One region of the Bradyrhizobium sp. BR 1432 genome, then DNA from elsewhere that is predicted to be linked to it. Evidence: riboswitches for the same ligand, from Rfam matches in the RefSeq annotation. Region 1 holds a riboswitch; each other region holds the start of a gene.
The links. A riboswitch is a leader RNA that binds a small molecule or an ion and turns the genes downstream of it on or off. The one in region 1 is predicted to bind cobalamin.
Positions count from the first base shown of each region.

Region 2: another riboswitch for cobalamin. It lies ahead of ACSKB8_RS38100 (DUF1636 family protein); the one in region 1 lies ahead of ACSKB8_RS30775 (TonB-dependent receptor).
Region 3: another riboswitch for cobalamin. It lies ahead of metE (5-methyltetrahydropteroyltriglutamate--homocysteine S-methyltransferase); the one in region 1 lies ahead of ACSKB8_RS30775 (TonB-dependent receptor).
Region 4: another riboswitch for cobalamin. It lies ahead of ACSKB8_RS38035 (energy-coupling factor ABC transporter permease); the one in region 1 lies ahead of ACSKB8_RS30775 (TonB-dependent receptor).

Region 1 covers NZ_JBPUGF010000003.1:6,341,933-6,347,736, reverse strand. Annotated here, with positions in the region: gene ACSKB8_RS30780 (hypothetical protein) at 320-901, opposite strand; gene ACSKB8_RS30775 (TonB-dependent receptor) at 963-3,197, opposite strand; cobalamin riboswitch at 3,313-3,527, opposite strand; gene ACSKB8_RS30770 (hypothetical protein) at 3,617-3,874, opposite strand; gene ACSKB8_RS30765 (hypothetical protein) at 4,026-4,235, opposite strand; gene ACSKB8_RS30760 (hypothetical protein) at 4,388-4,564, opposite strand; gene ACSKB8_RS30755 (adenylate/guanylate cyclase domain-containing protein) at 4,687-5,804, opposite strand, start outside.
Region 2 covers NZ_JBPUGF010000003.1:7,845,838-7,851,641, forward strand. Annotated here, with positions in the region: gene cobN (cobaltochelatase subunit CobN) at 1-1,419, opposite strand, end outside; gene cobW (cobalamin biosynthesis protein CobW) at 1,419-2,468, opposite strand; gene ACSKB8_RS38100 (DUF1636 family protein) at 2,465-2,839, opposite strand; cobalamin riboswitch at 2,934-3,153, opposite strand; gene cobO (cob(I)yrinic acid a,c-diamide adenosyltransferase) at 3,193-3,828, shown strand; gene ACSKB8_RS38110 (cobyric acid synthase) at 3,841-5,289, shown strand; gene cobD (threonine-phosphate decarboxylase CobD) at 5,278-5,804, opposite strand, start outside.
Region 3 covers NZ_JBPUGF010000003.1:179,780-185,583, forward strand. Annotated here, with positions in the region: gene tnpC (IS66 family transposase) at 1-571, shown strand, start outside; gene ACSKB8_RS01090 (TauD/TfdA dioxygenase family protein) at 620-1,537, opposite strand; cobalamin riboswitch at 1,932-2,156, shown strand; partial or broken gene metE (5-methyltetrahydropteroyltriglutamate--homocysteine S-methyltransferase) at 2,263-4,589, shown strand; gene ACSKB8_RS01100 (avidin/streptavidin family protein) at 5,128-5,634, shown strand.
Region 4 covers NZ_JBPUGF010000003.1:7,832,483-7,838,286, forward strand. Annotated here, with positions in the region: gene ACSKB8_RS38020 (histidine phosphatase family protein) at 1-343, shown strand, start outside; gene cobT (nicotinate-nucleotide--dimethylbenzimidazole phosphoribosyltransferase) at 350-1,402, opposite strand; gene cobF (precorrin-6A synthase (deacetylating)) at 1,413-2,162, opposite strand; gene ACSKB8_RS38035 (energy-coupling factor ABC transporter permease) at 2,208-2,885, opposite strand; cobalamin riboswitch at 2,923-3,142, opposite strand; gene cobA (uroporphyrinogen-III C-methyltransferase) at 3,188-3,919, opposite strand; gene ACSKB8_RS38045 (cobyrinate a,c-diamide synthase) at 3,916-5,226, opposite strand; gene cobM (precorrin-4 C(11)-methyltransferase) at 5,226-5,804, opposite strand, start outside.

The DNA of each region.
Region 1 (5,804 bases):
GTTGTGCACATTGCCATCGAAATGCTGGCACGACGAACCTGACAGCGCCGTCCGTCCGCGCGAAGCCTTAAGGGCTCACGGAGAGCAATCCGCCCTGCCCTTGGCTCTCGCGCCCGACGCTGCCGCGTCCACCGCAAGCCCGACTCTGCGATCATCACGACACATGATCGCCCCTCAAGGGTGAGCCGGGATGAGCGACACATACGCCAATTCCGAATTTCGGTAAAGCGGAATCTTTTTGTGCGGGCGGGTTGACAGTCCGGCGACACAGCAAGATCCCGTGGCCCGAATGGCGCCACGACGTCGAACGCAGCGGCGCTCAGGCCGACATCGCTCCCTGGCGCCCGAACGGATCGAGCAGGCGGACGATCTCGCAGGCGGCGACGAGACCGGCGAGCCAGGCGGCGCTGGTCAGCCCGAGGCGCGTCACGATGGCGGCAGTGAAGGCGCCCTCTCCGCCCAGGAACGGCGTCGCGGCGAGCAGCGCGAGCTCATAGGCCGCATAGGCGGCGACGAGCGTGACGGCCAGCGCCAGCGGCGTGCGGCCCTGCGGCAGCATGCGTAGCACCGCGGACGAAACGGCGGTCGCCAGCAGCGCGGCCGCGCCGATCGCAAAACCCCAGGCGACGGTGCTGCCGTCGATGGGATAGTGCAGCGCGCCGAAGCCGATGGTCTGGTTGACGAGCCAGGCGCCGGTGACGACGAGCAGCGCCGGGCGCAGCGGCAGCATCGCGGCCGCGACAACGGCAAAGGCCGCGAACGGTGTCGCACAGGCGAGCGCGAAGCTTGCGAGCGCGCATGACACCGCGAGCAGCGCAAAGCAGAACATCGGCGCAAGGCGCGGCGTCACCGGATGAAGCCACAGACGGTCGGCGCGAGACGGCTGGATGCTGAGAGCCATAAGTGATCTCCTTCTCTTCGAATTCTAGTCCATTTGGGGACGTGTGACAGCCCTATCGACGTCAGAACGTGGCGCCGGCTTTGAGCAGATAGCTGCGGCCGGGCAGCGGATAGGCGCTGAAGCGACCGTCGGTAAAGGTGCTTGCGACTGCATAGTCGTAGTAGAGCGCTTTCAGCAAATTGTTGACGCTGAGCGACCAGAAGTACCGCTCATATTGACCACTGAGCTTGAGGTCGATCGTGCCATTGGCAGGAATCGGCTTCTGAGTGCCGGCCTGGTCGTTGTCCATGCGACGCTCGCTCCAGAACCGCGCGGTGGCGTCGAGCACGACATAGTTCTGCCAGATGTTCCAGGTGAGGCCCGCACTCGCGGTGTAGCGCGAGACCAGCGGCACGTCATTGCCGGCCCAGATACCCTCTCGGAAGACAGCCCTCGTATAAGCCATGCCGGAGCGCAAGAGCAGAGCGTCGTTAACGCGATAGGAGACACTGGTCTCCGAGCCGTAACGGCGGGTCGGATCGAGATTGGTGTTGTAGAACAGGATTGGATTGAAATGGATCTCGTTAGCGAGGTCCATCAGATAGAGACTGCTCTGCATCTGAAGACCGCCTCCCTTGATACGCAGCCCAGCCTCGACATCCTGCGAGGTCTGGGTCTTGAGCTGGAACGTTTGCGGCAGCGGATTGAAGAAGGGGTCGAATGAGGGTCCCGACGACACCCGCTCGTCGACGTCAGGCGTGCGAAACGCCCGCGCGGCGCGGCCGAACAGCGAGACCATGTCGTTGAGGCGATGCTCGGCACCGAGGTGCAGCGCATATTGGGTCTCGTCGCTCCCGAGCGGGAGCGCGCCGATGTCGGCGTTGAACGGAGCTGCCGGATCAAAATTGTCGCGTGCCAACAGACTGATGGTCTGCACCCGCGCGCCATAGGAAACGTCGGTCGTGGGCGTCACACCCAATGTGTGCTGAAGATAGCCCGCAACCGTCTGCTGCCTGAGGTCGTAATTGTGCCAGGCGGCGAGACCCTGGCCGGCGCCACGGTTCTGCTGAAAGCTCGCATCGTAATAGTCGATGCCGGTCAAGAGCTGCGACGGCATTCCGAGCAGAAGGCTCTTCACGCTGAGCCGCGGCGTGATCGACCACGTCGTCAGATCGGCGTCGACATAGGTCGAGGTGAAGAAAGCGGGCGCCGGCGTCGGACTGGAGAAGAATGCACTCTGCTGCCTCTTGTCGCGCAGGCCTCCGTCGACGATGAGATCGACGCCGTTCACCAGGGTTTTTGTGAAACCCGCTGTCGCGCCAAAACCTTGCTGGTTGGCATAGTTGAAGGGCGTGCTGGTCCCCTTCCGGTTGGTCGCGAGCTCGTCGAGGCCGATCGAGGGATCGACGGTGCGGCCCCCCGGCAGTCGCAGCTCCTGATTGTCTCCCGTCACGGTCAGGAAAGCGGTCAGGCCCGGCGTCGTGTAGTTCAGATTGCCGATGCCGTTCTCCTGGGAATAACGATTGTTGTCGCGATAGCCATCGGACTTGACGGTGTTGCCGTAAAACGAGGTCGACCACGGACCGGAATTGAGCGACGTCGAGACGTTGCCGAGCCTGGTGTTGAACGAGCCGAAGCCGGCCTCGATGCGCGCGGCCATTGGCGGCCCGCCGACGCCGCTCTTGGTGACGATGTTGATGACGCCGCCGACCGCATTGTCCCCATAGAGCACCGCACCGGAATTGCCGTGCGTGATCTCGATACGCTCGATGGAATTGAGCGGGATGGTGGCAAGGTCCACCTGCGCCATGTCGATGTCGTTCAGCCGCCGTCCGTTGACCAGCACCAGCGTGTTGGCGGTTGCGAACGCGCCGAAGCCGCGCAGGTCGACACTGGTCTTGGCGCAGATCGGACCGCCATAGAACGTCGTGATCTGGGCGCCCGGTACCTGCGTCGAGATGATCTCGGCAAGCGTCTGCGACGGCGCATGGGCGATGTCGGCGGCCGTGATGACGGTCGTGGCGGCGCCGACGATGCCTCCATTGTTGCTGGCCGCCTCACCGCCAAAGCCGGACGAGCCGGTTCCTGTCGGCGCGCCGTTCGGCGTCGCACGGCGTCTCCCCATGTCGCCATCGCTGCTCGCCCTGGCACGCGTGCGGTTCTGATCGTCGGCCTTGGTCATTTCGACCGGCGGCAACTGCTCGGCGACAGTCTGCGCGCGGACGCCCATCATATTGAGGACAAGAACGGGAATGATGAAGCTGGACGCCAGCCAGGACGCGCGACGGCACCGGACGGCGGCGGAAACGGAAGACATGCGAAAAAACCTCGGCAGGACGTCAGTGGCACGTCACAGCGAACGAGGTTTCACGACGTAGCGATCAATCGCTCCGGTGAAGCTAATGTCTGTACTCCCCGACCGACATCTTCGCGTGTGACCACGGCTGACGGCAGGTCTCCTGGCTCGCGGGTCGTGACCTCTCCGTCGCCTTCCCAGGACCGAGATTCCCAGTGGCATAGGACGAGAGATTCGCCGCTTACAGTTGCGGGGGCAGCCATGGCATTGAGAAGATCCCGGCGTTGGGAAAATCTCGCACCACGTTCCCTTTTGATCTCCGTGAGGAGAACCGTCGTGGATCTTTTACGAGTCGTGCAGCCCGGGAGTCAATCGGCTGGTTGCATCTGGCAGCGACAACTCGCCGCTACCGGTGCGTCCCGCAAGCAGAGGCCCAGCAGCTACGTCCGCCCTCGCGGGCGCTGGGCCTGCGCCCAAGCGACGGCGACGTCGCGTGGCGGAACATCGATGCGCTTGATCGGCGTCAGTTCGCCGGAGGCAGAGACGATCGCGGTCTCCTCGCGGCGGCAGCGCCGACACACGAAACGGACCTCACGCGGGAATGCCGACCAGCTTGAACGTTTGACGTTGGCAGCCATCGGCCAAGCGTCGCAATGCGAGCACGACACCAGGAACCGGCCGGGATCGAGCATACCCATTCAATCGGACTCCACGTCCTGCCCGCTTCCTTCAATGATTGATCCAAGTGAATCGTTCCGGTGCCTGGGCACCGCCGACGGCCTCCTGTCTTTTGGCGCGTCGTCAGCGACTTTGGGTGCGTCGCTCCCGACCTTCGCACGCATCAAGAACTCAGCGAGCCCCCTTGAGGGTGCAGGAGGTCGTGCAGGTGACCGTGGTGCCGTGATCGCATGACTTGCAGGCGCTGACGCACTGATTCATGTCGCGAGGATTGTAGCTGTAGTTTCGCATCGGGCAGGTCGACGTCGAGCCGGTGATGTCCTGCTCCTGATCGCAGGCCGCCGTCATGAGCGCGAATATGATCACTGCAACGAGGCGCATGGGATTGCCCGTCAAACATGGCAAGTGACACTCGCGAGGCGCGCTGCATCGCAACGAGCCCCGGCCTTCCCACCGCGAGCCATCGCCAATCAGCGACGCCCGCATGCGCCTCAGAATGCGCGCCAAATGTTAAGAACGGATTGCAGTCGGCCTCAAGCAGCAGCGCTGGTCGCGATCGCCTGCCGCATATCCACTGCCAGCTGGCGGTACTGCTCGGCAAGCTTCAGATAGAACTCGCGCTTGGTGCTGTCGGTGGCGAGCTTCGCGATCAGCTCGCACTCGGCGGAGAGCGTCTCGAACCGTTCGAGCCTGTCCTCAAGGTGTGTCATCGGCGTGTCCCCATCTGACGCCTCAGGGACGTCAAGCCTAAGCCCGGGAAATAGGTCACGGCGAACATCGTTATGGAGTAGAATCGTTCTTTCCGTTCGGCGACGCCGGACGGCAGGCACCGCTATTCTTGCTCCAGCCGCCAGGCGCCGTCCCAACCCTCGTCTGGTGGGTTGACCTCGAACTGCGCGATGCGGCCGAGCAGCGTGCGTGAGGGACCGTCGCCGGGGACCGCTTCGAGCGCGGCGTTGAAGGCGGCGCGGGCGTCGTCGAAGTGCCCGGCGCGATAGGCGTCGAGACCTTCGGCATAGAGCGTGCGCAGGCGCGCTTGCGCATCGGTGAGTGCGCCGGCCCTGCCCATCACCTCGAAAACAGCTTGCGGTGCGCGCTGCCCCGCGACCGCGACGCGATCAATCTCACGCAGTTGGAGCTGTGAGCCGATCGCATCCGCCGTTGCCTGCGAGACCAGGATGCGGGTGCCGTAGGCCTTGTTGGCGGCCTCCAGCCGCGAGGCGAGGTTCACGGCGTCGCCCATCACGGTAAAGCTCATCATCAGCTCGGAGCCGATGCTGCCGGTCAGGACCTCGCCGGTGGCGATGCCGATGCGCAGATCGCACGGCGCCGGCATGGCGCGGATGCCGAGCAGATCCGGCAGCTGCTTCTGGAGCGCGGGCACCTGATCGGCCATCTCGATGGCGGCAAGGCCGGCGAGCATCGCCTGCTCGTCCTCCTCGATGAAGGGCGGGCCCCAATAGCACATGATTGCATCGCCGATATATTTGTCGATGATGCCGCGATTGCTGCGGATGGGGCCGGACATCACCGTGAAATAGTGGTTCATCACCTTGACGAGGCCGCGCGGGGTCACGCCCTCGCTCATCGAGGTGAAGCCACTCATGTCGCAGAACATGATGGTCATGACCCGGCGCTGGCCGTCGATGGCGACCTCCGGCCGGTCAATCAGGCCCTGCACCACCTTCGGGTCGATGTAGCGGCCGAAGGTCTCACGGATGCGCTCGTTGTGCCGGAGCTGCTCGATCATGCGGTTGAAGGCCGCGGCAAGCTCGCCGATCTCATCCTGGGTGGAGACGGTAATGGGCTTGTCGAACCGGCCCGCCTCGACCTCGCGGGTGCCGGCGAGCAGCAGCCGCACCGGGCGCGTGATGCCGCTACTCACCAGGAGCGCAAAGGCAAATCCAACTATCGCTGCGAGCAAGGTCACGATGCCCGATACGATGATCG
Region 2 (5,804 bases), 1.5 Mb from region 1:
GGCAAAATGAAACGCGCCGTCGCGACAGCTCGGATCATCCTCCGGCGCGCCCCAGGCTTGCGCGAGATCATCCCGCAGTGCTTGCGGCAGGCGCGAGAGCGCCGCGCGGTAATCGGCAACACTCCAGGTCAGTTGCTGCCTCAGCAGCGTCTCGCCGAGCGCATCGACCGGCGCAACATCGAAGCCGACCTCCGCAAGATCAGACAGCAATGCCTCGACTGAGGACAGCGCATCGAGACCGACCGCATGCGCGACCTGGTGCGGGCGTCCCGGATAGTTCGAGAGCACGATCGCCAGCTGCTTCTCGCCAGCCGGCGTCTCCGCGAGCCGCCGCCAGGCGGCAACGCGTGCGGCGACGACCTGCACCCGCTCCTCATCCGCGTGATGGGCGAGATGCGAGAATTGCAGATCGGGATCGCGCATCCCAGCGGATTTGAAGCTCACCACGCCCGCGAACAGGCGGCCGTCGACCTCGGGCAGCACCACATGCATCGCGAGATCGCCGGGCGACAGGCCGCGCAGCGATTCCGCCCAGTCCTCACGCCGCGCCGTCGAGAGCGCAACCTGGAACACCGGGCATGATGCAGCATCGAACGGCGTCGTGCCGTCATCGCTCATTGCCGAGAACGCCGTCGCATTGACGATCGCGACCGGAGGATCCTGCGCGAGATGCGCGCGCAGCCAATCGGCAACGCCCGCGGCCTTCAGCGAGGTGACGAAGACACCATAGGCATCAAAGCCCTTTTCGCGCAGCGCGGCGATCAAGGCATCGACCGGGCCGGCGTCCGCAGCGGTGAGATAGGAGCGATAGAACGTCACCAGCGCGCGGGACTTCCCCTCGCCGCCCACCGGCGCAGCAATGACGCCACGCGCGGGATCGTAGAACCCCATCTCAGGCACGGTCATCTCGCCGGCGACTGGCCCGGCATAGAGGCCCGAGGCCAGCGCGAGCTGCGCGATCGCAGCTTGCGCGGCGACCGGGCCGCCGGTGTCGCAGAGCACCTTGAGCCGGCGCAGCGTCGAGACCGGCAAGGTCGAATACGCGTCCAGCCGCGTATCGTCGCGGCCATCGGCCGGCAGCACGGCCAGCACGATGTTACGGTCCTTGGCAAGTTGCCGGAGCGCCGCGAGACCATACGGCCAGTAGGACTCACCGCCAATCAACCGCACCAGGATGCCGCGCGCATAGGAGAGCGTGCGCTCGATATAGGTGTCGACCGAAAGCGGATGACGCAGCTCCGCAAGATTGGCGAGCCGCAGCGACGGCAGGCTGTCGCGGCCGCGCCGCCAACCGGCCGCGAACGCGGCAAGATCGGAATCCGAATACGAGAGCACCACGAGATCGGCCGGGTCCTGGCCGATGTCCCTTGGCGTCGCGGTCTCCTCGAGACCGCGGCTCTCGCGGAAGACGACGTGCATCAGATGCCAGATCCTGAAAGACCAAGTCCTGACCTGATCGCGGCCTCGTCGATATCACCGTGCTCGCCGATCACGACGAGCTTTGATTGCCGTACGCCGGCAGCCCAGGGCTTGTCGAACTGGTGGCGCACGCGCTCGCCGACCGCTTGCAGCAACAGGCGCATCGGCTTGCCCGCGACCGCGATATAGCCTTTCGCACGCAGCACGTTCTGCTCGCGCGCCAGGCGCTGGACGGAGGCGACCAGCGCTTCGACATTAGACACTTCCGGAAGATCGATCACGACGGAGGCAAAATCGTCATGCTCGTGCTCGTCCTCGCCATCGTGATGCGACGGACGCGCAGCAAGATCGTTCTCCGCGGCAGCGCCGAGGCCGAGGATGACGCGCGCATCGATCGCGCCGTCGGTGACGGGGAGCATCGGCACGCGGCGCGGCATCTCGGCCGTGATCGCCGCCTTGGCGGCTTCGATACCCGCGGCGCCCGCAAGATCGGCCTTGGTCAACAGCACGATGTCGGCACAGGCGATCTGGTCCTCGAACACTTCCGACAGCGGCGTCTCGTGATCGAGATTGTCGTCCGCCGCGCGCTGCGCTTCGACCGCAGCCGGATCCGGCGCGAAGCGGCCGGCAGCGACGGCTTCGGCATCGGCCAGCGCGATCACACCGTCGACCGTGATGCGCGAACGGATCTCCGGCCAATCGAATGCCTTCAACAGCGGCTTTGGCAGCGCCAGGCCCGAGGTCTCGATCAGGATGTGATCGGGCCGCACTGGGCGCGCCAAGAGCTGCTCCATGGTCGGAATGAAATCGTCGGCGACAGTGCAGCAGATGCAGCCATTGGCGAGCTCGACGATGTTTTCCTCCGGGCAGTTGGCATCGGCGCACGACTTCAGGATCTCGCCATCGACGCCCTCGCTGCCGAACTCGTTGACGAGCACGGCGAGCTTCTTGCCGCCGGCATTGGCGAGCAGATGCTGGATCAATGTCGTCTTGCCGGAGCCGAGAAAACCCGTGACCACCGTAACAGGGACTTTTGCGAGCGAATTCATTCGGCGGCCTCCGGCACGACGGCAATGGGGGGAATGCGGGCAAGCGATTGCTTGCGGAAGATTTCGGGACGGCTGCGCCAGGGCACGAGGCCATCAGGCGCGGCCGCATAGGCCGCAGCGCCCGCGATCACGTCGCGCGCATTGGCATCCGACAGGCGGCCATAGACATAGGACCAGCGGCCGGGCGCGCTGAGCGCGACCGAGCAGCCCTGGCTGCAGGCCGACAGGCATTCGACGGGAACTACGCTCACGCCGTCGGGCACGCCGGCGTCCAGGATCGCACCGTGCAACCGCTTGCCGGGCGTCGTCTCGCCCTCGCCAAGCGTCTCGCCGGCACGGCAGGTAATGCAGACGTGAAGTGTGACCGTCATCGCCTCTTCCAGAATAAACAGCGGGAGGCGAAGAGGCGCACGAACCACTTTCCAGGGGCCCGTTTCCCCGTCGCGGAACACCCCGTCCGCCGGTCCAAAATCGTCCGCGCTGGCAGGTCTCCCGGCTTGCGGAGCAGGGTCTTGCCCTTCGATCCCCGCCTTCCCGATCCCGTTAGGGATCAGTGGCTTCGGGCATCTCTCCGGTCACGGTCGCGGGGGCGGCTGCATTTTGGACCCAAATCTTGCCGATTCGGACCCTATCGCATTCCCTCTTCGCCTGTCATAGGACAGGAACCAACGCGGGCCCACCATTTGCCGCTGGCCGCCACTTGTCAAGCCGAAGGACTGGTACGATGACGCCTGAACCGGAGACCCAAACGGGCGAGGAAACCGACGCCCGCCACGCTGCGAAAATGGCGAAGAAGAAGGCCGCCCGCGACAAGATCATGGCGACCAAGAGCGGCGAAAAAGGCCTCATCATCGTCCACACCGGCGCCGGCAAGGGCAAGTCGTCCTCCGCCTTCGGCATGATCGTCCGCTGCGTCGCCCATGGCTTCCCCTGCGCGGTCGTGCAGTTCATCAAGGGCGCCTGGGATACCGGCGAGCGGCGCCTGCTCACCGGCCATTTCGGCGATCTCTGCCAGTTCCACGCAATGGGCGAAGGTTTTACCTGGGAAACGCAGGACCGCGCCCGCGACATCGCCGCCGCGCGCGCCGGCTGGGAGAAGGCCAAGGAGCTGATATCAGATCCCAACCTGCGCATGGTCGTGCTCGACGAGATCAACATTGCGCTGCGCTACGACTATCTCGATATCGCCGAGGTCGTCGAATTCCTCACCACGCAGAAGCCGCCGATGACGCATGTCGTCCTCACCGGGCGAAACGCCAAGGACGAACTGATCGAGATCGCCGACCTCGTCACCGAGATGACGCTGGTCAAACATCCCTTCCGCTCCGGCATCAAAGCGCAAGCCGGCGTCGAATTCTGAGACCATCTCGCTATGGCGCGCGCGCTGATGATCCAAGGGGCCGGCTCGGACGTGGGCAAGTCGCTCATCGTTGCCGGCCTGGCGCGCGCCTTCACGCGACGTGGCCTGCGCGTGCTCCCGTTCAAGCCGCAGAACATGTCGAACAATGCGGCCGTCACCGTTGACGGCGGCGAGATCGGCCGCGCCCAGGCGCTGCAGGCGCTCGCCGCCGGCGTCGAGCCGCACACCGACATGAACCCGGTGCTGCTCAAGCCCGAGACCGATGTCGGCGCGCAGGTCATCGTCCACGGCAAGCGCATCGCAACCGCCCGTGCACGTGACTATGCGGCGATGAAACCTTCGCTGATGGGCGCCGTGCTGGAGAGCTTTGAGCGGCTGAAGGCACGCGCCGATCTCGTGCTGGTCGAGGGCGCGGGCAGCCCGGCCGAAGTGAACCTGCGCAAGGCCGACATCGCCAATATGGGTTTTGCGCGCAAGGCAGACGTGCCCGTCGTGCTCGTCGGCGACATCGACCGCGGCGGCGTCATCGCCCAGCTCGTCGGCATCAAGGCGGTGATCGATCCCGATGATGCCGCGATGATCCAGGGTTTTGTCATCAACAAGTTCCGCGGCGATCCCACGCTGTTCGACGACGGCTACAGGCTGATCGAAGCGAGGACTGCGTGGCGCGGCCTCGGCGTGCTGCCCTGGTTCGCGCGCGCCGGCGAGCTGCCGGCCGAGGACGCGCTGGGCCTGCGCGATGCGCGAAAGCCGGGCCAATGCAAGATCGCCTGTCTCGCGTTATCGCGGATCGCCAATTTCGACGATCTCGATCCGCTCAAGCTCGAACCGGGCGTCGATCTCGTCATGGTGCGTCCGGGCGAAGCAATTCCTGGCGATGTCAGGCTCGTCATCATCCCCGGCTCAAAATCCACCCGCGGCGATCTCGCCTTTTTGCGGGCGCAGGGCTGGGACATCGATCTGCTCGCACATCACCGCCGGGGCGGCCATGTGCTCGGCCTCTGCGGTGGCTATCAGATGCTCGGACATGAAGTCGCTGATCCCGATGGCATCGAGGGCCCTGCGGGCGACACGCCGGGCCTCGGGCTGCTGGACGTGACAACGGTGATGAGCCCGCAGAAGACGTTGACGCGGGTCGCGGCCGTGCATGCCGCCACGGATCAGCCGATCGAGGCCTACGAGATCCACATCGGCCGCACCGATGGGCCCGACCGTGCGCGGCCGTTTGCGAAACTGAACGGCGAGCCGGAAGGCGCGATCTCGCGCGATGGCCGCGTGCAGGGCAGCTATTTGCACGGCCTGTTCACGTCGGATGATTTCCGCAAGGCGTTCTTGGCAAAACTCGATATTCCCGCAGGCGACGAGCCCTATCACGCCAGGGTCGAGAACGCGCTCGATGCCCTCGCCGATCACATCGAAAAGCATCTCGATGTCGAAGGATTGCTCGCGCTAGCGCGTTAGCACCTCGGCAAGGCGCATCCATTCGGATTCGCTGCCGGGAAGTCCGAGGCGCAGCCATGCCGGCTCTCTCGCAAAGACGCGCGACCAGATTTGGCGACGCGCGAGTTTTTCCTGCGCGGCGCGCGCGTCAGGCGTTCCATAAAGACGAAACAAGGGCGTGCCGCCGACAAGCGTCCAGCCTTGCGACTGCGCCATGGCGTCGAGGCGAGCACAGTCGCGTGCGAGCCGCGCTGACGTAGCCTCGGCCCAGGCATCATCGCGCAAGGCGCGGCAGCCAATCGCGATCGCTGCCCCCGAGACCGGCCATGGACCCGACATCGATGCAAGCTTGCCAATATCGGCCGCATTGCCGAGCGCGAACCCAAGCCGCAGCCCGGCAAGGCCATAGAACTTTCCGAAAGAGCGCAGCACCAACAGTCCCGGCCGATCTGCCTGCGAAGCAAGCGACAGCTGCGGAACGGCGTCGGCAAAGCTCTCGTCGATCACGAGACGGCCGACGCGCGGCAGCAATGCCA
Region 3 (5,804 bases), 6.2 Mb from region 1:
CGAGAAGAACGCCAGGGAAGGCAGTAAGGGTAAACCGGTCTCCCCGATCGCGCTGGAGGCGGTCAGACGCCTCGATGCGTTGTTCGAGATCGAGCGCGCCATCAACGGCCGCAGCGCCGACGAGCGGCGTGCCGTGCGCCAGGAGAGAAGCAAGCCGCTGCTCGACGACATGTACGCCTGGCTGCTGCGCGAGCGAGAAACCCTCTCGCGCTCCTCCGAGGTCCTGAAGCCCATGAATTACATGCTCAGGCGCTGGGCCGACTTTGCCCGCTTCCTCGACGATGGCAGGATCTGCCTCAGCAACAACGCCGCCGAAAGAGCGTTGCGCGGCATCGCCTTGGGAAGGCGCAATTGGACCTTCGCCGGCAGCCTGCGCGGCGCCGAACGCGCCGCCATCATGCTGACGATGATCACCACCTGTCGTCTTAACGATGTCGATCCCAAAGCCTGGCTCGCCGACGTCCTCGCCCGGATCGCCGATCTTCCCGCTTCGCGTCTGCACGAACTGCTGCCCTGGGAATGGAAGCTCCCGCGCCAAGCCGACGAACCCACCGATCAGCAAGCTGCCTAACCTTCACGCAGCGCTATCATAGCGCTACCCGGCCCCCGCGCGCATGCGTCAATCAGGCGGTCTTCGTCGTATGCGTACTGTCACGCTGCTCTTTCCGTCGATGCTGACGGGGACTTCGCCGACGACGGTTGCGCGACGAACGAGGCGATGCTGGTCGCCATAGTCGTTCACCGCATAATGTTGCGTGGCGCGATTGTCCCAGATCGCGACATCGCCCTCCTTCCAGCGCCACCGCACGGTGTTCTCGAGCGCCGCGATATGAGATTGAAACAGATCAAACAGCTTCTGGCCGTCGTATTTCGGAAGACCAACGAAATTTTGCACCAGAGCGCCGAGCACTAGCGCGCGTTCGCCGGTCTCGGGATGCACGCGCACGACAGGATGCTCAGTCTGATAGATTGTTCTAGTGAAGATTTCGTCCAAATGCTTTTTGTCGAGCTCGCTGACGCGGGCCAATATTGCATAGTCGAAGGCGTTGCTGTGAACGGCCCAGAGCTTGTCTGCAAGCCGCTGCAGCGGCGGTGCGAGGTCGAGATACGCCGTAACGGTGTTTGACCAGACCGTATCGCCACCGAATGGCGGCATCACGAGGCTTCGTAGGACCGCAATCTTGGGGTAGGCATCGACGAAGGTTCCATCCGTGTGCCACAAGTCGGCCCGGCTCCCGGCGCGCGCCGAATCAAGCTCGATGATCGACGCCGTGCCTTTGATTGCACCGAGCGTCGGATGAGGTGCCAGCTTCCCGAAACGAAGGGCAAAGCGCTCTTGCTCCGCATCGTCGAGATGCCCCTGGTCGCGAAAGAAGATGACCTTGTGCTCCAATAGCAATTCATTGATCGAGCGGATCGTCTGCTCCGGCAAGTCGCCCGATAGCTTGACGTTCCGGATTTCCGCGCCGATGCGGGCTGCGCATTTGACGATGTCGCCGCGAGGAGCGTCACTATCCGACAAGATCGTAGCAGTCATAGCTCCAACTCTCGAATTTGGCGGTTTCCGTTAAACTCGACTAGAGCTGACGAACCTCAAGTGCCGACCGCATCGCGGGATCCGTCGGAGTCCCGGTGACAGCGTCGGGTTCCTGCTTGCGCTCCTAAGGCGGCCTCGGACTTGTTGGTGCGGCTCCGCTACGGTCTTTGATCTAAGAGTTGACGAGATCTGTCAGATTGACAATTGCCAGCACTGGTAGTTGACCGGTGTGGAAGCTTAAGCGATCGATGTTACGCCACTGCCGAATCAAACGCGCTTAGAGCTTCACACCAACATGGTTCGGTGACCTCGATGCCTCATGGGTAAGACCGTCAGGCTTGCCGGGATGCCGCAGCAAAGACGATCTCAGGGTTGACGTATTGGTTCTGTTGCAGATAATCGGAGGCGTCGAGGTTCTCCAGGTCTTGTTTGATCCGGAGCTAAGAGGGAAGCCGGTGCGCTCTCGATCCGTTCAGGATTGAAGCAATGCCGGCGCTGCCCCCGCAACTGTAAGCGGCGAGCCCGCATCCAAACGTGTCACTGAAGCAGAAGCTTCGGGAAGGCCGGATGCAGGCGATGACCCGCGAGCCAGGAGACCTGCCCCGACAACTTATTCGTCCACGGGCGGGGTGTCCGGTGGTACGCCTAGTAGCGGGTCCCGCTTTCGTGGCCTCCTGCCTGCGTTTCCGCCATGGCCTTTGCCCCCACACAATGGGGTTAAAGCTATGTCTCTTCTCTCACTTCCTGTCGCAACCCTCGGCACGCCGCGTATCGGACCGCGCCGTGAACTCAAGCTGGCGCTCGAAAGCTACTGGGCTGGCAACATCAGCAACTCGCAGCTTCTTGAAGCAGCGGCTGCTCTACGCGTTGCCAATTGGGCGCGTCAGAAGTCGCTGGGCGTCACCGTTATCCCGTCAAATGATTTTTCACTCTATGACCAGGTTCTCGATACGAGCGTCATGGTGGGCGCCATTCCTGAGGCGTATGGCTGGGATGGCGGTCCGGTCTCACTGAAGACCTATTTCGCCATGGCAAGAGGCTCACAAGACAGGGAACACGACGCGAGCTGCGGTCACGCGCAAGGTCACGGCGCCACTGCGCAGGAGATGACTAAGTGGTTCGACACCAACTACCACTACATGGTGCCCGAATTCCATAAAGGACAGACCTTCAGGCTCTCCTCCCGTAAACCGATCGAGGAATATGAGGAGGCCAAAGCCCTCGGCTATCAAACGCGTCCTGTCTTGGTAGGACCGGTCACCTTCCTAAAGCTGGGCAAGAGTGCCGATCCGACGTTTGATCCGATTTCGCTGCTCGAGAGCCTCGTGCCCGTCTATGTCGAGGTTCTCAAGGAGCTTGCGAAACGGGGAGCCGAGTGGGTCCAGCTTGACGAGCCCTATCTGGTGCTTGATCTCGATGAGACTACGCGGAATGCGCTCCAGCGTGCTTATGGGCGTCTCGCTGAGGAGGTGCCTGGCATCAAGATCATGCTTGCAACTTATTTCGGAGCGATCGGCGACAATCTGGCGACCACTCTGGGACTGCCCGTGGCCGGACTGCACGTCGATCTGGTTCGCGCTCCCCAACAATTGAGCCAAATTGAAGTTGGTGCTCATGCCGACCTCGTGATTTCGCTTGGCGTCATCGACGGCCGCAACGTGTGGCGCTCGAACCTATCGGCACTGGTTGAGCGGCTCAAGCCCGTCATTGCAAAGTTCGGCAAGGATCGCGTGCAGCTCGCACCCTCCTGCTCGCTCTTGCATGTCCCAATCGACGTTCAGCTCGAGACCGATCTCGATTCGGAGGTGAAGAGGTGGCTTGCCTTCTCGGTCCAGAAGATCGACGAGCTCACGATCCTGGCGAGAGCGCTTGCGAGCGACGGAAACGCCATTGCTGCGCTTTCCGAGTCAGCCCTTGGAGCGAAGGCTCGACGGACATCGCCGAAGATCCATGACAGGGCCGTCGCCCAGCGGACGGCGGCGATTGACGAGGCTATGTGCCGCCGCAAGAACGCTTTTGCGAGCCGTGCCGAGGTTCAGCGCAAGCGTTTCGGCCTGCCGCTTTTTCCCACGACCACAATCGGGTCGTTCCCACAGACCCCCGAGGTACGTAACGCCCGCGCCGCGCGTGCCCAAGGAGAATTGACAAAGGCGGAATATGAACAATTCCTGAAGGAGGAAACGGCTCGCGCGGTCCTCTGGCAGGAAGAGATTGGGCTGGACGTTCTTGTCCACGGCGAGTTCGAGCGCAACGACATGGTCCAGTATTTCGCTGAGCAGCTCTCCGGCTTCGTGTTCACTAAGCATGGCTGGGTGCAGTCTTACGGCTCACGTTACGTTCGTCCGCCGATTCTGTTCGGCGATGTCTCGCGGCCGAAGCCGATGACCGTCGAATGGTGGCGCTACGCGCAGTCCCTAACCAGAAAGCCGATGAAGGCCATGCTTACGGGGCCGGTGACGATCCTGAATTGGTCGTTTGTCCGTGACGATATTCCGCGCAGCCAGACCTGCCGTCAGATCGCGCTCGCGATCCGAGACGAGGTCGCCGAACTGGAAAAGGCCGGCGCAACCATGATCCAAATCGATGAGGCCGCGCTCCGCGAAGGTTTGCCCTCCGCCGCTCCGATTGGAAGTCTTATCTCGACTGGGCAGTGGAGAGCTTCCGCCTCTGTTCCTCCGGTGTTGCCGATGCGACGCAGATCCATACCCACATGTGCTACTCGGAGTTCAACGCCATCATCGATGCAATTGCCGCAATGGACGCGGATGTCATCTCGATCGAAACGTCCCGTTCTAAGATGGAGCTGCTCGATGCATTCACTGCCTTCAAATACCCAAACGACATCGGCCCGGGCGTCTATGACATCCACTCGCCGCGCGTTCCCGAAGTTGCTGAAATAGAGGATCTCATCGCGCGGGCCCGCCAACGGCTGGCGGACTCACAGCTCTGGATCAATCCGGATTGCGGCCTAAAGACCCGCAAATGGACCGAAGTCCGTCCGGCGCTCGTCAACATGGTTGCGGCGGCCCGCGAAATGCGCAAGGCGTCCTGATGTCAGGGTGAGCTCGCGATTAGAACCGGTTTGTTTAACGAAGCTTCCCAATGCATTTCTGGATCGAATGCCCTCTACGGCGCCGGGTGGGCCGGCGCCGAACAGGTTAATGTCGCGCAGGGCACGGCCGGCAGCATCCGGGTCTGCGAATGATCATACAAATCGAAGCGCCACGAGCGTCAGTTTCCATTTCACGCAAGGCACAACGAGCCGCATTTGGACTGGGTTTCCCTTCCGGTGTCCACGTGTACCTAGACAGACGCGGGATCCTGAAACGATGGACATGAAGACTGACGACCGGAAGCCCCTGTCAGCGTTTGATGGCGCAGAGCTAACAACAGCTCAAGCAAGACCGGCCCGGTCGCGAATCGGCTGCTCGCGTCTGAATGACCGCACCACGCTGCCCTGCAGAGTTGGCACTAGGCATCAATCACGTTTCAACCTGATAGCGCTATCACGGCATAACACTCGTTTAAATTGATCATCGAGGGCCTTATAACGAAGTACGCTCCGCTACCGGAGCGATATGGAGTTGGAAATGTCTGAAGCAAAGTGGAAATTGACGAGTTGTATGAGTGCAGCCTGTCTAGGTCTACTCCTAGCGGCGCCTGCAGCGGCGCAACCGATCTGGACCTGGACCAACCAATACGGCTCAACCCTAGCGGTCGACAATTATAATCCAAACACAGGCGCGATTTCCGGCACTTACACGAACAATGCGAGCAATAGCTGCGATGAAGGTACCCCTCAGGCGTTGACGGGCTGGCTCGCGCAGACCAATAGTGGCGCGGCGATCAGCTTTTCGGTGAATTTTGTGGGCTGCGGATCGACCACGGTATGGACTGGGCAGTTGAACGCTGCATCGGGATTTCAGGGACTCTGGCTACTTTCACTCGCCGAACCGGTGGCATGGAATGGCATCAGCGCCGGCGCGGACACTTTCACCTTTGCAAGCGGCGACAAATCGAAACTGCCTTCCCCTAGCGCAGAGACTGCCAAGAGCCGCCCAGGCGAGAAGCTCTCGAATACAAAGAACCGCAAATGACATGACCTGCGCGCGGCGGGCAGGAACGGCATCACGCCAATCTTTTATCCCGCCTTTATCATGCGCCGAAGCTCGCTTCGTCCAAAAGCTGATTTGGCGTCGACCTCGAGATCGATCCTTGCCGAGCCTGAACGGCCGACCTGTTCAGGCTCGGTTCTATCGTTGAAAGT
Region 4 (5,804 bases), 1.5 Mb from region 1:
ACAGGATTTTGGCGCATGGACCGGCCGTCGGCATGACGACATCGGCGCGGCTGGCGACGAGGCCTATGCGCAATTCTGGAGCGATCCGGCGCGCGGACGTCCGCCGGGCGGCGAGAGCTTTGAGGATCAGGTCGCGCGCGTCCGGCTGGGGCTCTCGCGGATCGGCGCGGGCTCCGCAGCGCTCGTCGTGCATTCCGGCACGATCCGCGCTGCGCTCTGCATCGCGCTGGATCTGACACCGCAAGCCGCCTTGCGCTTCGTGATCGATCCGCTGTCGCTGACCCGGATCGACCGGCTCGCCACCGGGTGGCGCGTCGTTTCCGTCAATCAGCGGTTGGCCTGAGCCGGATCAGCTAGGGCGATCCGGTACATTGGCCTGCGCAAACGTCGCCATGCCGTTGTGGAGCGCGCAGGCCGACCGCACCAGCGGCAGCGCGATCGCGGCGCCCGATCCCTCCCCAAGCCGGAGATCGAGGCTGATCAGCGGCTGCACGTTCAGCGCACGCAGCACCAGCCGATGCCCCTGCTCTGCCGATTGATGCGACGGCAGCAGGAACGGCCGGCACGACGGGTTGATCCGCACCGCCGCCAGCGCCGCCACCGACACGATGAAGCCGTCGATCAATACAGGGATGCGGCGTTGCGCAGCCGCGATGATCGCGCCTGAGATCGCCGCGATCTCGAGACCGCCGACGGCACACAGGATGTTTTCGGGCGAAGCCCCCGCAATGCCATGGCGCGCAATCGCGGCATCGATCACCCGCGCCTTGTGGGCGCGGCCGGCCGCGTCGACGCCGGTGCCGCTGCCGGCGATCTCCTCGGCACTGATGCCGAGCAGGCTCGCCGCAATCGCCGCCGAGGTCGTGGTATTGCCGATGCCCATCTCGCCGAAAATCAGCAGATCGGGCTGATTGGCTGCTGCGCGCGCAACCGCGCGCTGACCGGCCTCAAACGCGAATGCCAGTTCCGCAGGTTCAAGCGCAGCTTCCACGCTGAAGTCGCGCGTGCCAGAGCGCGGCTTGTCGGTGACGATTCCCGCCATCTCCTCCTGCGCCAACGTGCCGGTGTCGACCACCTCCAGGCTGGAGCCAAGCTCACGCGCCAGCACCGAGATCGCGGCGCCGCCGGAGGCAAAATTCGCCATCATCGCGATCGTCACGGCTTGCGGATAGGCCGACACGCCCTGCGCGACGATGCCGTGATCACCGGCGAAGACGATGATCGGCACGCGCGCGGCACGAGGAGATTCCGTCGCTTGCAGGCCCGCAAGCTCTATCGCCAGTTGCTCGAGCCGGCCGAGCGCGCCGGTCGGCTTTGTCAGTTGCGTCTGCCGCGCGATGGCTGCCTCGCGATGATGCGCGGAGATCTCGGGGCACTCTTGGTAGACCCATTCGGGGAGCATGCTGCCTCGCTTAACGCGTGCGCTTGAGAATGTAGCTGTCCATGATCCAGCCATGCCGCTCGCGCGCCTCTTGCCGCATTGCGACAATACGCGAGCCCACTTCGGCCAGCGCGCCGGACATGACGATCTGATCGGGCATGCCGAGATAGGCGCCCCACCAGATCTGAAGCCCGGCGGGATCGAGCGATTGGAACGCCGTGCCGCCGTCGAGCATCACCGCTACGGTATCGACGCCTTGCGGCCAGCCGCCTTCGCGCAAGCGCCGCCCCGTCGTGACCAGGAACGGCTCGCCGATGTCGTTGAGCGGCAGCGCATGCGCTGCGCACAGCGCCTGAATCGAGGTGATGCCGGGCACGACCTCGATATCAGGCAACGGATTCAATCGCCGCGCAATTCGCAGCGAGGAGTCATAGAGCGAAGGATCGCCCCAGATCAGCAGCGCAACCTTGCCCTCGCCGGCGAGATGATTTGCGATCGTTTGCGACCAGATCGCGGCCACGGCATCGTGCCAATCGTCCACGCCCTTGCGGTAGTCCGCCTCAGCCGCGTCACGCATTGGCAAGTCGAACTCGGCGATGCGGGTGCTCGCGCTGGTGAGCACGTTCGCGCAGATCGTCCGCCGCAGATCCGCAAGATCGGATTTCGCCGTCCCCTTGCGCGGGATCAGGACGAGATCGGCGGCGTTGATGGCTTGGATCGCGGCGCGCGTGAGCTGCCCGGGATCGCCGCAACCGATGCCTATCAGGGAGAGCGTGAGCATCGCGAGTGCGAAGGGCGGCCGCGCCGGCCGCCCTTCGCTCGTCTCTTAAGCGGCGTTATGCAGGCGCGGCGTGACGAGGCCGGGCGCTGTGACGCCACGCAGCGACTTCGCCAGCGCCAGCACGGCGAGATCGGCGAGCGGCTCGATCACGATGACCAGCGCATAGGATGCCGCAAACGTCGCGATGTTGGCGAGATTGGTCGCGCCGAAGCCGGAGCCATACAGCGCCCAGAACGCCACCCAGGCGACGATGCCGGACTGATAGGCGGTCGAGAGCGCCAGCGCCTGGCGGTATTGCAGATCGACGTAAGCCGTGTTGCGCGGAATGATCCGCGTCGCCAGCGCCTGGATCGCGAACAGCGGCACCAGAAGCGTGGTGACGTTCATGCCGTATTGCGGCAGGTCGGTTGGCACGAAGAAGACGCCCTGGAGCAGCAGACCGAACGCAAGGCCGAAGGCGGCGGGCGCAGCACCGAACAGCAGAAACAAGGTCGAGCCCAGGATAAAGTGCACCTCGGAGACGCCGACCGGGAAGTGCGGCAGCACCTGGAAGAAGGTGAAGACGAGGCCGGTGGTGGCGAGCGTGCGCGTCGCGAACGAGCCAATGCCCTGCTCGCGTACGGTCTCGACCGCGAGTTTCAAGGCAACGCCGCCTGCGGCGATGCCGGTTGCGTAACTCAGCACGAGCTTGGCGCCCGTCACGATCCCTGGTTCGATATGCATGGTTCAGATCCTTCCTGCCGTCACACCCGACGGCCTTGGCCTCAAAACGTGCAGGGCCGGTCTCCTGGCTCGCGGTTCACTGGGGTTCTCCGGCCTTCCCGAGCCTTGCGGCCCAGTGGCTGATCGGAGCCCCTCACCGCTTACAGTCGCGGGGGCGGCTGGGGTTTTGAGCGCCGCAATTGGGTCCGCCCATCCCCATTCCCGATTATGCTCCGGCGCTTTGCGCCGCGTCGAGCACCATGCCTCTCCTGTGTGCCCCTTTCGCGAGCCGGGCGTCAAGTGGCGAAGGGCGACGGCGGCCATCATGACGGATCGTCTCCCGCCAGGGCCCCGAACAGGATGACGGCGGCCGTCGAGGCGGCGCCGCCCCGCGCAAGCTGCTCGGCGAGCTCGGCAATCGTGGTGCGGACCAGCCGCTCGTCGGAACGGCCGAGTGATTCCGCAAACAGCGCCGGCGTATCTGCGGCGAGGCCATGGTCGATCAATTTTGCGGCAAGCGCCGGAAAGGTGCGCCGACCCATATAGACCACGGTGGTTGCCTCGGGATCTGCGAGCGCTGCCCAATTCAGGTTTGGCGGCAGTTCGCCTGTGACGTCGGCACCGGTCACGAACTGCACCCGCCGCGAGGTGTGGCGCCGGGTCAGGGGGATGCCGGCTTGCGCGGCAGCAACGCAGGCGGAGGTGACGCCGGGAATGATCTCGTAGCCGATGCCGGCCTCGCGCAGCGTCTCCAGCTCCTCCTCGAGCCGGCCGAAAATGCCGGCGTCGCCCGACTTCAGCCGCACCACCCGCGCGCCGGTTGCGGCATAATCGACGAGCAGGCGATTGACATGGTGCTGCTTGGTCGAGGGCCGCCCTGCCCGTTTCCCCACCGCGACGAGATTGGCGCCGGGACGAGCGAGATCGAGGATCGCGCCGGAGGCAAGATCATCATAGAGCACGACGTCGGCCTCGCGCAGCCGCGCAGTCCCCTTCACCGTGAGGAGTTCTGGATCGCCGGGGCCGGCGGAGACGAAAGAAACAAAACCGCTCACCGGTCCTCCGCGATCAGATGGAAGAACGTGCCGGTAGCTTGGCCGCGCCGCGAGCCGGTCTCGGCAATGACCGTGCCGGTTGCATCGTGAACCACGGCCAGCGGCGTGTCGGGCTGGGCGATGATCGTCGAATAATGGAACTCGTGGCCGCGCAGGCGTGCGCCGACCTGATGCCCCGGCATCGGTGCGGCCAGTTCGGCGAGACGATAGCCGAGATGCATGCGGCGCTTGGCAAAGCTGGTCTCCAGGCCGAGCAACCCCGCCATCTCATGGCGCACGCCGTCGGCGTCGGTCAAAGCGATTCCCAACACCATATAGCCTCCGCATTCGCCGTGCACCGGGCGCGTTTCGGCAAAGGTGCGCAAGCCGCTGCGAAAGCGTGCACTAGCCGCAATCTTGCCGGCATGAAGCTCGGGATAGCCGCCGGGCAGCCAGCAGACATCGGCGCTTGCGTCAGGCGCTTCATCGGCCAACGGCGAGAATGTCGAGATCTCGGCGCCGGCCGCGCGCCAAGCTTCCAGCATATGCGGATAGACGAAAGAGAACGCCGCATCGCGGGCCAGCGCGATGCGTTGGCCAGGCGGCGTCACGTTCAGGCCGCTCGCCGCGGGTTGCGGCGACCAGCTGGCTGCCGCTCGCAGCACCCCCTCGAGATCAACATGCTCGGCAACGAAGCGCGCGGCCTCGTCGATCAGCTTGCCGATCTCGGCCTGCTCCTCGGCCTGCACCAGGCCGAGATGGCGCTTCGGCAGGCTGATCTCGGCATGGCGCGGCAGCGCGCCGAACACGGCGATGCCGGCATCGTTCAGCGCGCGCCGCACGAGATCTTCGTGGCGCGGGCTGGCGACACGATTGAGCACGACGCCGGCAAGATGCACCCCGGCGCGATAGTCACGAAGACCCGCGGCGATCGCCGCCGCGGTCTGCGCTTGGCCAGAGGGATCGATCACCAGCAGCACCGGCCAGCCCAGCATCTCCGCGATGTCGGCGGTCGCACCGGTGCCGGAGGCGCCGCGTGCGGCAACACCATCGAACAGGCCCATCGAACCCTCGGCGAGCACGACATCGGCATTCGCGCCGCGGCTGACGAGATGCGCGATTGCTGCGCTGTCCATCGCCCAGCTATCGATATTGACGGAGGCGCGTCCCGTGGCGGCGGCGTGGAAGGCGGGATCGATGTAGTCGGGCCCGCTCTTGAAGCACTGCACGTTCAATCCGCGATTGCGCCAGGCGCGCGCGAGCGCCAGCGTCAGCGTGGTCTTGCCGACGCCGGAGGCAGGTGCGGAGATGACGAGGCTTGCCGCCATCACGACGCCTCCGGAAAGCGCGGCTCGGCGCCGACCGGCCGATAGCGGCGGTCGTAATCGGCGGCATAGAGGCGGCTCTCGTCAAAATCCGCGGCGCCAAGCGTCCTGCCGACCAGGATCAGCGCGGTCCGCTCCATCTCGCTGCCCACAGCCGCATCGAGCGTGCCGAGCGTCGCGCGCACGATGCGCTGGTCCGGCCAGCTCGCGCGCCAGACGATGGCGACCGGACAGTCCGCGCCGTAATGGGGCGACAGCTCGGCAACGACCTTGTCGAGCAGATGGATCGACAGGTGGATCGCGAGCACCGCGCCGGTCGCGGCGAACGCCGCAAGCTTCTCGCCCTCAGGCATCGCGCTGGCCCGGCCCGGGGTGCGCGTCAGCACCACGGTCTGGGCGACACCAGGTAGCGTCAACTCGGTCTCCAATGCGGCAGCAGCAGCCGAGAAGGACGGAACGCCCGGCGTCACCGAATAGGGAATGCCGAGCGCGCGCAGGCGGCGGAGCTGCTCGCCCATCGCCGACCAGATCGAGAGATCGCCGGAATGCAGCCGCGCGACATCCTTGCCGTCCGCATGCGC